Regions from separate parts of the Bradyrhizobium sp. sBnM-33 genome, predicted to be linked through region 2. Evidence: riboswitches for the same ligand, from Rfam matches in the RefSeq annotation. Region 2 holds a riboswitch; the other holds the start of a gene.
The links. A riboswitch is a leader RNA that binds a small molecule or an ion and turns the genes downstream of it on or off. The one in region 2 is predicted to bind S-adenosylmethionine.
Positions count from the first base shown of each region.

Region 1 (4,965 bases), 2.2 Mb from region 2:
TGACAGCGTGCTTACCTTACGTCCCATTACGGCTGCCCCGTCATTGCGAGCGAAGCGAAGCAATCCATGCCTCGACTCGGGGATAGATGGATTGCTTCGTCGCTTCGCTCCTCGCAATGACGGTGGTGGCTATCTCCCCTTCCCGCCCCTACTCAGCAAAAACACCCCCTGCTCGCCGAACATATTCCAGACCCACCAGGGCAGGTTCAGCGGCACCGGGCGGCCGTAGAGATCGAGCGCCACCGCGCGCTCCATCTTGACGTTGATCTCGTCGCAGAGCTGCACGAAGTCCTTGATGGTGCAGAAATGGATGTTCGGCGTGTCGTACCAGGTCGCCGGCAGGTTCTCCGTGCGCGGCATGTGGCCGCCGACGAGCAGTTGCAGCCGCATCTTCCAGAAGCCGAAATTCGGGAACGATACGATCGCGCGCCGGCCGATGCGCAGCAGGTTTTCCAGGACCGGCTTCGGCTGTCGCGTCGCCTGCAGCGTCTGCGACAGGATGACGTAATCGAAAGCATCGTCCGGATAATTGACGAGGTCGGTGTCGGCATCGCCCTGCACCACCGCGAGCCCCTTGGCGACGCAGCGGTTGACGCCCTCGCGCGACAGCTCGATGCCGCGGCCATCGATGCCGCGGCTCTCCAGGAGTTGCAGCAACTCGCCATCGCCGCAGCCGACGTCGAGCACTTTTGAGCCGGCCGGAATCATTTCTGCGACGAGGAGATGATCGGTGCGATACTTGCCCGTGCGATCGGGAGCGATCCCGCCGAGCGGCAACGCTTGTTCCTGAAGGGCCATATCAGCCACCTCTAGAGCTTTTCCGTTCCGATGTAGTCGGAACGGAAAATGCTCTACCTTTCTTGTTTTGACGCGTTTTCTTCACGCGAACCGGTATCCACTTCGCTTGAAAACGCTTTGCTCTCAAGGCCGCGCGCCTTGCCCGCGGATTCCAGAAAGGCGCGAGAAATGTCGAAGAACTCGGGCACGTCGAGCAGGAAGGCATCGTGGCCGCGGTCGGTCTCGATCTCGGCGAACGACACCCGCGCGCTCGACGCGTTCAGCGCGTGCACCAGCGCCCGCGATTCCGAGGTCGGAAACAGCCAGTCGGACGTGAACGACACTACGCAGAAGCGGGTCTTGATGCCGCGAAATGCTTCCGCCAGCACGCCGTCATGGTCGGCGGCGATATCGAAATAGTCCATCGCCCGCGTCAGATAGAGATAGCTGTTGGCATCGAAGCGCTCGACGAACGACGAGCCCTGATAGCGCAGATAGCTTTCGACTTGGAAATCCGCGTCGAACGAAAACGTCGGCAGTTCGCGGTCCTGCATCCGCCGCCCGAACTTGCGATGCAGCGCGGCATCGGAGAGATAGGTGATGTGCCCTGCCATCCGCGCGACCGCCAGTCCGCGATGCGGATGCGTGCTGCGTTCGAAATAGCGCCCATGGTGCCAGTCCGGATCGGCCATCACGGCCTGCCGGCCGAGTTCGTGAAACGCAATGTTTTGCGCCGAATGGCGCGTTGAGCAGGCGACCGGCAGCGCGGAAAACACTCGTTCCGGATAGGCTGCCGTCCATTGCAGCACCTGCATGCCGCCCATCGATCCGCCGATCACGCACAACAATGTTTCGATGCCCAGCCGGTCGAGCAGCATGGCCTGCGCGCGGACCATGTCGGGGATCGTGATGATCGGAAAATCCAGTCCCCACGCCTTACCGGTCGCGGGATTCGTCGAGGCCGGACCGGTCGATCCCATGCAGCCGCCGATCACGTTCGAACAGATGATGAAATATCTGTCGGTGTCGAGCGGACGGCCTGGACCGACCATGATTTCCCACCAGCCGGCCTTGCCAGTCAGAGGATGCACGTTGGCGACATGCTGATCCAGCGTTAGCGCGTGGCAGATCAGGATCGCGTTGGAGCGGTCGGCGTTCAGTTCGCCATAGGTCTGGTATGCGATCTGGAATGGCGCGAGATCGATGCCGCAATCGAGCTTCAAGGGCTGCTCGAAGCCGAATTTGACCACCGGCGAAGTCGGATGGTCGGCCTCGTGGGCGCGATCCTCGCTGTGAATCGACGGACTGGATACCGACTGCAATTGTGTCATCCCGACCTTCCTCCTCGCGGAGGTCTTTACAGACAGAAATCAGGCCGTAAAAAACCCGGCCTGAACGAAAGGTTCGGCCGGGATCAATCTGTCCCCGGCCTGTTTAGCGAGTTGTTTAACGTGGCTGCAAGCCGGCCGGCTCAAATGACCACGGAATGGAACAAAGCTAGTCCGAAGCAGGTCCCCCGTCAAGGCAGCCGCATGGTTAACCGGGCTCGCAGACCTCATGGTGAGGAGGTGCCCTTGCGCCATCTCGAACCATGAGGGAGAACGGGCTTCATCCTTCGAGACGCGGCGCATGCGCCGCTCCTCAGGATGAGGTAAAGCTCTCATCAGGTTACGCCCAATGTCCAAGGCTCCCCCGGCTCCGCCCTCGCTGCAGGAATTGCGCAAGGAGATCGACGCGATCGACGAGCAGGTCCATCGCCTGCTGATGGCGCGCGGCGATATCATCGACCGGCTGATCCAGGTGAAGCAGACCCAGGAAGTGGGGTCGGCATTCCGGCCCGCGCGCGAGGCCAGCATGATGCGCAGCCTGGTCGAGCGTCATCGCGGCATGCTGCCGCTCGATACCATCGAGAGCATCTGGCGCGTCATCATCTCGACCTTCACTTACGTCCAGGCGCCGTTCTCGGTGCATGCAGACGTCTCGGTCGGCGAGCCCGCGATGCGGGATTCGGCGCGGTTTCACTTCGGCTTCGTCGTGCCCTATGTCGGCCATTTCAGCGCGCAGGCCGCAGTCGAGGCGGTGGCGAAATCGAAGGGCGATCTGGCGCTGGTCTCGGCGGTCTCGAGCCGCACGGGGTGGTGGAGTGCGCTGGAAGCCGATGGCGCGCCAAAAATCATTGCGCGGCTGCCGTTCCTCGAACGCGCCGATCATCCGGCCGCGCTGCCGGTATTCGTGATCTCGCGCGTCGCTGATGATGCCATGGTGACGGAGGTGCAGATGTGGAGCGTGCGCGTCGCCGGCTGGAACGCCGATATCGCCCGAGCGCTGGCGCCGCTCGCCGAAATCGTCGCCGTGCCCGATACCGCTTTCGATGGCGCGGCGCTTCTGGTGTCGGATGCCGGCACCGGGTTCGAAAAGATCAAGACCGCCCTGATCCAGGCCGGCGCCTCGGTGCGCTCGTCGGCTCTCGTCGGCAGCCACGCAACGCGCTATACGGTGCCCCCGAACGGGTCGGCGAAGCCTTAAAACGCCGCCCGAAATTCCGGAGTTGAAGATGAACCGCCCCGTGCCGAATCCCGGCATTCTCGATATTGCGCCCTACACGCCCGGCAAGACGCCGGTGCCGGAGCTGGGCCGCAAAGTGTTCAAGCTGTCGGCCAACGAGACCCCGTTCGGGCCGTCGCCGAAGGCGATCGAAGTCTACAAGGACGTGGCGGCGCACCTGGAGGACTATCCGGAAGGAACTTCGCGGGTGCTGCGCGAAGCGATCGGCCGCGCCTACGGGCTCGATCCCAGCCGCATCATCTGCGGCGCCGGCTCGGACGAAATCCTCAACCTTTTGGCGCATACCTATCTCAGCCAGGGCGATGAGGCGATCTCGACCGCCCACGGCTTCCTGGTCTATCCGATCGCGACGATGGCGAACGGCGCCAAGAACGTTGTCGCGCCCGAGACCAATTTTACCGCCGACGTCGACGCCATTCTCGCGCGCGTGACGCCGCGCACGAAACTGGTGTGGCTCGCCAACCCAAACAACCCGACCGGCACCTACGTGCCGTTCGACGAGGTCAAGCGGCTGCGCGCCGGATTGCCGTCGAACGTGCTGCTGGTGCTCGACGCTGCGTACTCCGACTACGTGTCGCGCAACGACTACGAGCTCGGCCTGGAGCTGGTGGCCACCACCGAAAACACCGTGATGACGCATACCTTCTCCAAGATTCACGGGTTGGCAGCTCTGCGGATCGGTTGGATGTTTGGCCCGGCGCACATCGTCGATGCCGTCAACCGCATCCGAGGTCCCTTCAACGTCTCGACGCCGGCGATGCTGGCGGCGGTCGCCGCGATCGAGGACACCGCGCATGTCCAGAAGTCGAAGGCGTTCACCGAAGAATGGCGCAACTGGCTGACAGAGGAAATCGGCAAACTCGGACTGAAGGTGACGCCGAGCGTCGCCAATTTCGTGCTGATTCACTTCCCAACCGAGAAGGGCAGGACCTCGGCCGACGCGGACGCGTTCCTGACCAAACGTGGCCTGGTGCTGCGGGCACTCAACAATTACGGCCTGCCGCATGCATTACGCATGACCATCGGCACCGAGGAGGCCAACCGCCTCGTCGTCGACGCCTTGCGCGACTTCATGGCGGCCAAGTGAGCAGCCAAGTGAGCGCGGTACCGATCTTCCGACGCGTCGCGCTGATCGGCTTCGGCCTGATCGGCGGCTCGATCGCGCGTGCGGTGCGGGTCCAGGGGCTTGCGAGCGAAATCGTCACCACCGCGCGCTCGGAAAAGACGCGCGCACGCGTGGTGGAGCTCGGCATCGTCGATCGCGTGCTGGAAACCAACGCGGAAGCCGTCAACGACGCCGATCTCGTGATTCTCTGTATCCCCGTCGGCGCCTGCGGGCAGGTGGCGCACGAGATCGCCCCGTTCCTGAAAGCGGGCGCGATCGTCTCCGACGTCGGCTCGGTCAAAGGCGCCATCGTCCGCGAAATGGCGCCGCATCTGCCGGGCCATGTTCATTTCGTTCCGGCACATCCGGTCGCCGGCACCGAGCATTCAGGGCCCGACTCCGGCTTCGCCGAACTGTTCATCAACCGCTGGTGCATTCTCACCCCGCCCGAGGGCGCCGACCCTATGGCGGTCGAAGCCCTGCGCGCGTTCTGGGCCGGCATGGGCGCCAAAGTCGAG
Region 1 is NZ_CP136624.1:8,376,164-8,381,128, forward strand. Features, by position in the region: gene metW (methionine biosynthesis protein MetW) at 130-798, opposite strand; gene RX328_RS39300 (homoserine O-acetyltransferase MetX) at 852-2,108, opposite strand; SAM riboswitch at 2,191-2,270, opposite strand; gene RX328_RS39305 (chorismate mutase) at 2,455-3,303, shown strand; gene hisC (histidinol-phosphate transaminase) at 3,332-4,429, shown strand; gene RX328_RS39315 (prephenate/arogenate dehydrogenase family protein) at 4,438-4,965, shown strand, end outside.
Region 1: it holds a riboswitch for S-adenosylmethionine, as region 2 does, so the genes downstream of both, RX328_RS39300 (homoserine O-acetyltransferase MetX) here and RX328_RS06545 (hypothetical protein) in region 2, are expected to answer to the same signal.

Region 2 (4,965 bases):
GGAAAGCCGGGAAAGTGGGAAAAGACGGGAATGTTTCGGCCGCCGCTGGCCAGGATAAAACAATTTTTTCGGATGAGCCTGCCGGTGAATGCGAGGGTTGGAGGGCTCGGATATGAATGCCGCCCAGATAATTGAAGAGATCACTTCGTTCGGGATCCAGATCCGGACTGAGGGCAACGACCTGCTGATCAAGGCGGAGGCAAAGCCTCCCGCTTCTGTTCTGAAACTCCTGTCCAACTACAAAGCTGATATTCTCACATTGCTACAGTCTGGCAGTGGGAGGCTCGATCACGCACTTCTCCGGCTAGAGTGTGCGTGCCCCGACTATGTCGACGAGGGCCGCTGGCAGTGGTGCATCAGCGACGCCCGACGCTTCCCCCGAAGCTGGGGCAGTCAGGCCGTGGCTCTTGGATGGACAGCCAAGGACCTCTTTGGGTTGCACGATCCGCCAGCCAATCCGCATCCGTCCTATAGCCGGCTTTCCCGATACGACCAGACAGGTCTGCTCTGGCTACTAGAGGGTCGTCCCGTTGTTGCACTTACGGCGACGACTGCGGCAATCGAATCTCTCGGAGGGCCGTCCATCAAATACCGCAAGTACCACAAGCCAGCCCTTGGGTCTGTTGGCGACTCGCTGGAAGATTTCGTGTGATCACAAATATGCCATTCGGACGACAGAGGTCGTGCGTTGGACCAGGATCTAATCTCTAAGAAAGGGAGCAGTAAGATGAGTGTAGACGTCATCGGAAACAGCAGCGGATGGTGGCGCGTGGCGCTGTACTGGTGGTTTACGCTTGCCGATTACTCCCATCACATCGCGCCAAGCGTTACGAGTGCGTGCCGCCACTGGCGCTCAAGCGACGAGGATGGACTGAACGGCGATCAGGCGCGCGAGCTCGCCGCCGAATTGCAGCGCTCAATAGATGATGGCAGGATTGATGAGTATGCACGCCAACTCTTTGTTCGGTTGTACAACGGCAAAAGAATGAGGTGCCTTGTCGAATACGAAGATGACAGCAGCGATGCTCCCTTTCCGGTTTGTAGGCCAGATGAGCGTCGCTTCGTCAACGAATTCATCGGCGAGGTTCAACGTTTCATTGAGTTCCTGTTGTCCTGCGAGGGATTCCGAATCCAATGATAAGTCACGTGCTTTCAGAGAATTTGGGTCCCTGTTGGAGCGGAGTAATCGCCGGTAGCGCGACCGCACGAGCGTCTCTCAGGGTTGTATTGGAAACGAGGAGTCAGAAGTGAAATGGCAACAATAGCTCAAGCAGCGGCTCACCTTTGCTGCTCGCGAGCCCAATTTGACCAGTACCTGGCTGAGGGCGTGGTCACGCGGCAGCCTAGTGGCAAATACGATCTCGATGAGGTGCGCCGCGAGGCATTTGCCCACCTGCGCTCTGTCGCCGCTGGTCGGGGTGGTGCCGCCGGTGACAAGCTCACGGCGGAGCGCGCTGCTTTAACGGCTGCGAAACGTCGGCGCGAGGAACGCCAGGATGAACTCGAATCCGGTCAGGTTGTGCGACTCGCGGTCGTCCGGCGCTACCTTGAACAGATGCTCGTGGGGATGCGTAATCGATTGCTCAACTTGCCCGGCGAGACCGCCTACATGCTCGCAATGCGTCCGCAGGCCGAATGCTTCGAGATTCTGGACGATAGTGTTCGCGCCGCCCTCGAGGAGATTGCCGATCCCGCCGGCGCTGCCGCACGCGCCGCTGCTGCCGGCGTCGAGAGCAAGAATGGTGAACCCAATAGGAGAGACGACAATGATAGCGAAAAAGAGGATGCCACAGACGCTGCTGAGTGACGAGGTCCCCGGCTTTCGGATTGGCCCGACTGGCGAAGTAGAAATTTTGACCGAGGCCGAGGTCGAGGCACTGGTCTGGCCCGCCGTCCGCGAAGCGATGCATAGAGCGGGCTGGCCGAGGCCAAAACGGACGCTGCACTGATGACACCTTTTGGTTCACGGACCGGCTGCACGTTGTCGATCTCACCGATGATGTGCGCTTTCTTGTACCTGAACAGAGCCGTCACGCATGCTCCCGGTCCATTCCCCGGTTCGACCCGAAGACAGTGTCAAATTCCCGCTTGATAACTCCGGGTCAAACCAGCTCTGGAAAACGATATCAGAGCCTGCTATACTGACACTGCATCCAGAGAAGGGGCCACACCCTCGCCAACCTGCCGAATCCGGGCAAGGTGGTTTCCCGCAAGGGAGATGCGGCCATTCGGCAACGAAACGGGTCGCGCGAATGTCAGTCCTCCTCGGGATCCGAAGGAGGGATTTTTATGCCTACACGTAAGTTCAAGACCCCCGCGACCGGTTCGAGTGAGCTAACTTCGGCTGGCATTCCTTGGTCCGAGGTGCCTGAATCCCCGTGTCCCTATACCGAATGGCTGGATGGGCGCCACGGCCCGGCGAAGGACGCGCTGCCGTCCGTTGATCAGTTTCCTATCCCCGAAGCACTTTTAGCTCTTCCTATTCTGCATGCTGACCGTCCACGCGGATCAAAGCCAATGGCCGATGTTCATGGCGCAAGGCAACGACTGGCTGGTTGCCGCCCTGGAGCTTGGTTGGTCAGTCCGTTCACCGGCTGGCGGTGGGCCAAATGGCCTCATGGAGAAGTTGGCTGGCTTTCGGCCGATACGGTGCTGCCTGACGCCCTCCGCGTGCGATCACGCAACGATGTTCAGTAGGCGTAGCCTAGAGAGCGGTGATGCCCAATTCTGACAGCCGGGAACTGACACGCAGAAGCATCTTAGTTGGTGCGACCGCTTCATTGATTTGCAGGCCAGCCATTGTGCGGGCCGCAAGCTTGATGCCGATCCAGCAACTGATTCTCTCGACCGTTTCAATCAATCCAGAAAAGCCCTCGTTGGGCTTTATCGGCACCTGGCGGATTCACTTCATGAGGCAAGCCTTGAGGAGAGGCTGGGAAGGCCGTGACTCCCAGACGTTCGGTGGAACTTCTGAAGCTGCCGCTCGATGCTATGTCATGTGGATGACCGCACAGGGATTGTGAAAAGCCGGAGGGATGGCCCACGTAATTCTATGGGCGACGGCACCGGCGGACGACGTCGGAATCCGCTTCGCATTTTCGAAGCCGCGTTTGCCGACGCTGCCAAAAGAACTTTGTATAGTACTCTTAAAGGCTGCCCATCGGTTGGGGCATCGTGTTTGGGCGACGCGAATGTAGTGCGCGCGAAAGGCGTGTCCCTTCCCGGATTATTTCGTGGGGGCGGCAGGAGTTTGTGATCGAGCAGGAACTGTAGCGCCTTGCGGAAGGCGTCCTCGGTATCGATTGTCTTTGCGAATCCAGCTTGGCGCAGCTTGACGGTGCTCACGAATGCCCGAGGTCCTTCCAGGGCGCGTAGGCGAATGCGAAGTCCGTATGCTGGTCTCCTTGGCCGACAAGCTCCCGCAGGCTCCGTGAACGAAGTCCGTACTTCGTGACGGATCCGGTCCCAGAGATCCGGATTTTCCTTTTGGGTAGGCTGCCACGCTCGTTGGCATGTCCGGCCCCGTTTCGACACCAAGGAGTCTGGCCATGGCTGGCCACACCTTCCGCCACTCGAACACGTCGCCGTAGGTGATATTGAACGAACTAGGCAGCTCCGGCTTGGATTTCTCAGCCGCTCAGGCTCAAAATCTGAAGGTCATAGGTTCAAATCCTATCCCCGCAACCAGAAAGAGCCGCCAAGTCAAAGGCTTGGCGGCTTTTCTTTTGATTGGGAATTCCTGAAACTGACCGTATCTTTCGTTCGAATCGCTCTCGCTCCGCCATCGACCAGGGCAGTCTGCCTTCGAGCTCGGTCGACCAGCCCCAAAATCCCAACAAACTGAGACCTTTTGGGTGACGGACCGTACTAGAGATTACCGAAGAGGCGGCAATTTGCGGCTGGAGATGACATTTTTCTCCAAAGCTTCGTACTTCGTCATTTCAGTACAGTTCTGAAAACCAAAGGGCGAGCGCAATAACTTGCGCTGCAGTTTGCTCAGGGTTCGAATCCTTCTCCGACGAGCAAGAGTAACAGCCTCTCTAACTTTCAGCAGCCCCGACCGGGAATGTCCGCTATCGGCGGGATAGTGTTGAAAAAGTCTTTTTGGGGGTCACGAACGGAAATTTCTAGAGCCGCTGATGCGTTTCGCGCGCGGCGATATGAGGGGACCACATCGTTTCACACAAAAACGACCACAGAGCATCGTATCGGCGCTACGGAGTATTGCTGTGGCGGAGTCGGCTAAAAATCAAATTTTGCGAGATTTCGGCGTCGTTCGATTTTCGACTTTTGCAACACTATCGGCGGAAGCGCGGAAAACATTTGCTCGTATTGAGATCACTCAGTTTGACCCGAAGCCGAACCATCGCAACAAACACGGGATGTCCGATATGCGGCGCGTCAAACTAGTAGAAACATTAACCTACGTTAAACCGCTGCGGCGGCGACAGTGCTTGCGACTTCATTACGCTTCTCGGCGGCGCGGCGGCCGCATGGCCGCTAGCGGCACGGGCCTCGCGCATGTCTATTCGATCAGGATCAGACCGGGAGGGAGTGAATCGTCGTATAGACTGGCCCAGTCGGATCGTCCGATCGGAACGAACCCTTTGATTTTTGCGGTCTGCAGCGCAGGGACGCCGGATTTCTCCAGCTTGCTGGCAATCAAACCGCGCAAAGGCATGGGCAAATCCAAGCTCCGATCGTCGACGACGCGCGCGGCCCGGAGGAACAGAATCTGCAGGTCGAGCAACTCCGGCGTAGTCCAATCAAAGCGCTGGAAAGCCTGATACGCGTGCTCGACGAGATCGGGCGAGACGACAGTCTCCGGCCCTGCGTAGAGCGGAGTTCGGTTGAGCAGGAGCCCGAGCGCCGCAAGATAGGGAGCGCAGTGCCGCTTGGCCCGTGCAAGCGTCACCGCGATGTCGCAAAAGCAACGCACCAGTTCCGCCTTGGTGTCGTGGTGGA
Region 2 is NZ_CP136624.1:1,382,757-1,387,721, forward strand. Features, by position in the region: gene RX328_RS06525 (hypothetical protein) at 1-116, shown strand, start outside; gene RX328_RS06530 (hypothetical protein) at 113-652, shown strand; gene RX328_RS06535 (hypothetical protein) at 728-1,138, shown strand; gene RX328_RS06540 (hypothetical protein) at 1,253-1,807, shown strand; SAM-I-IV-variant riboswitch at 2,145-2,249, shown strand; gene RX328_RS06545 (hypothetical protein) at 2,718-3,023, shown strand; gene RX328_RS06550 (hsp70 family protein) at 4,526-4,965, opposite strand, start outside.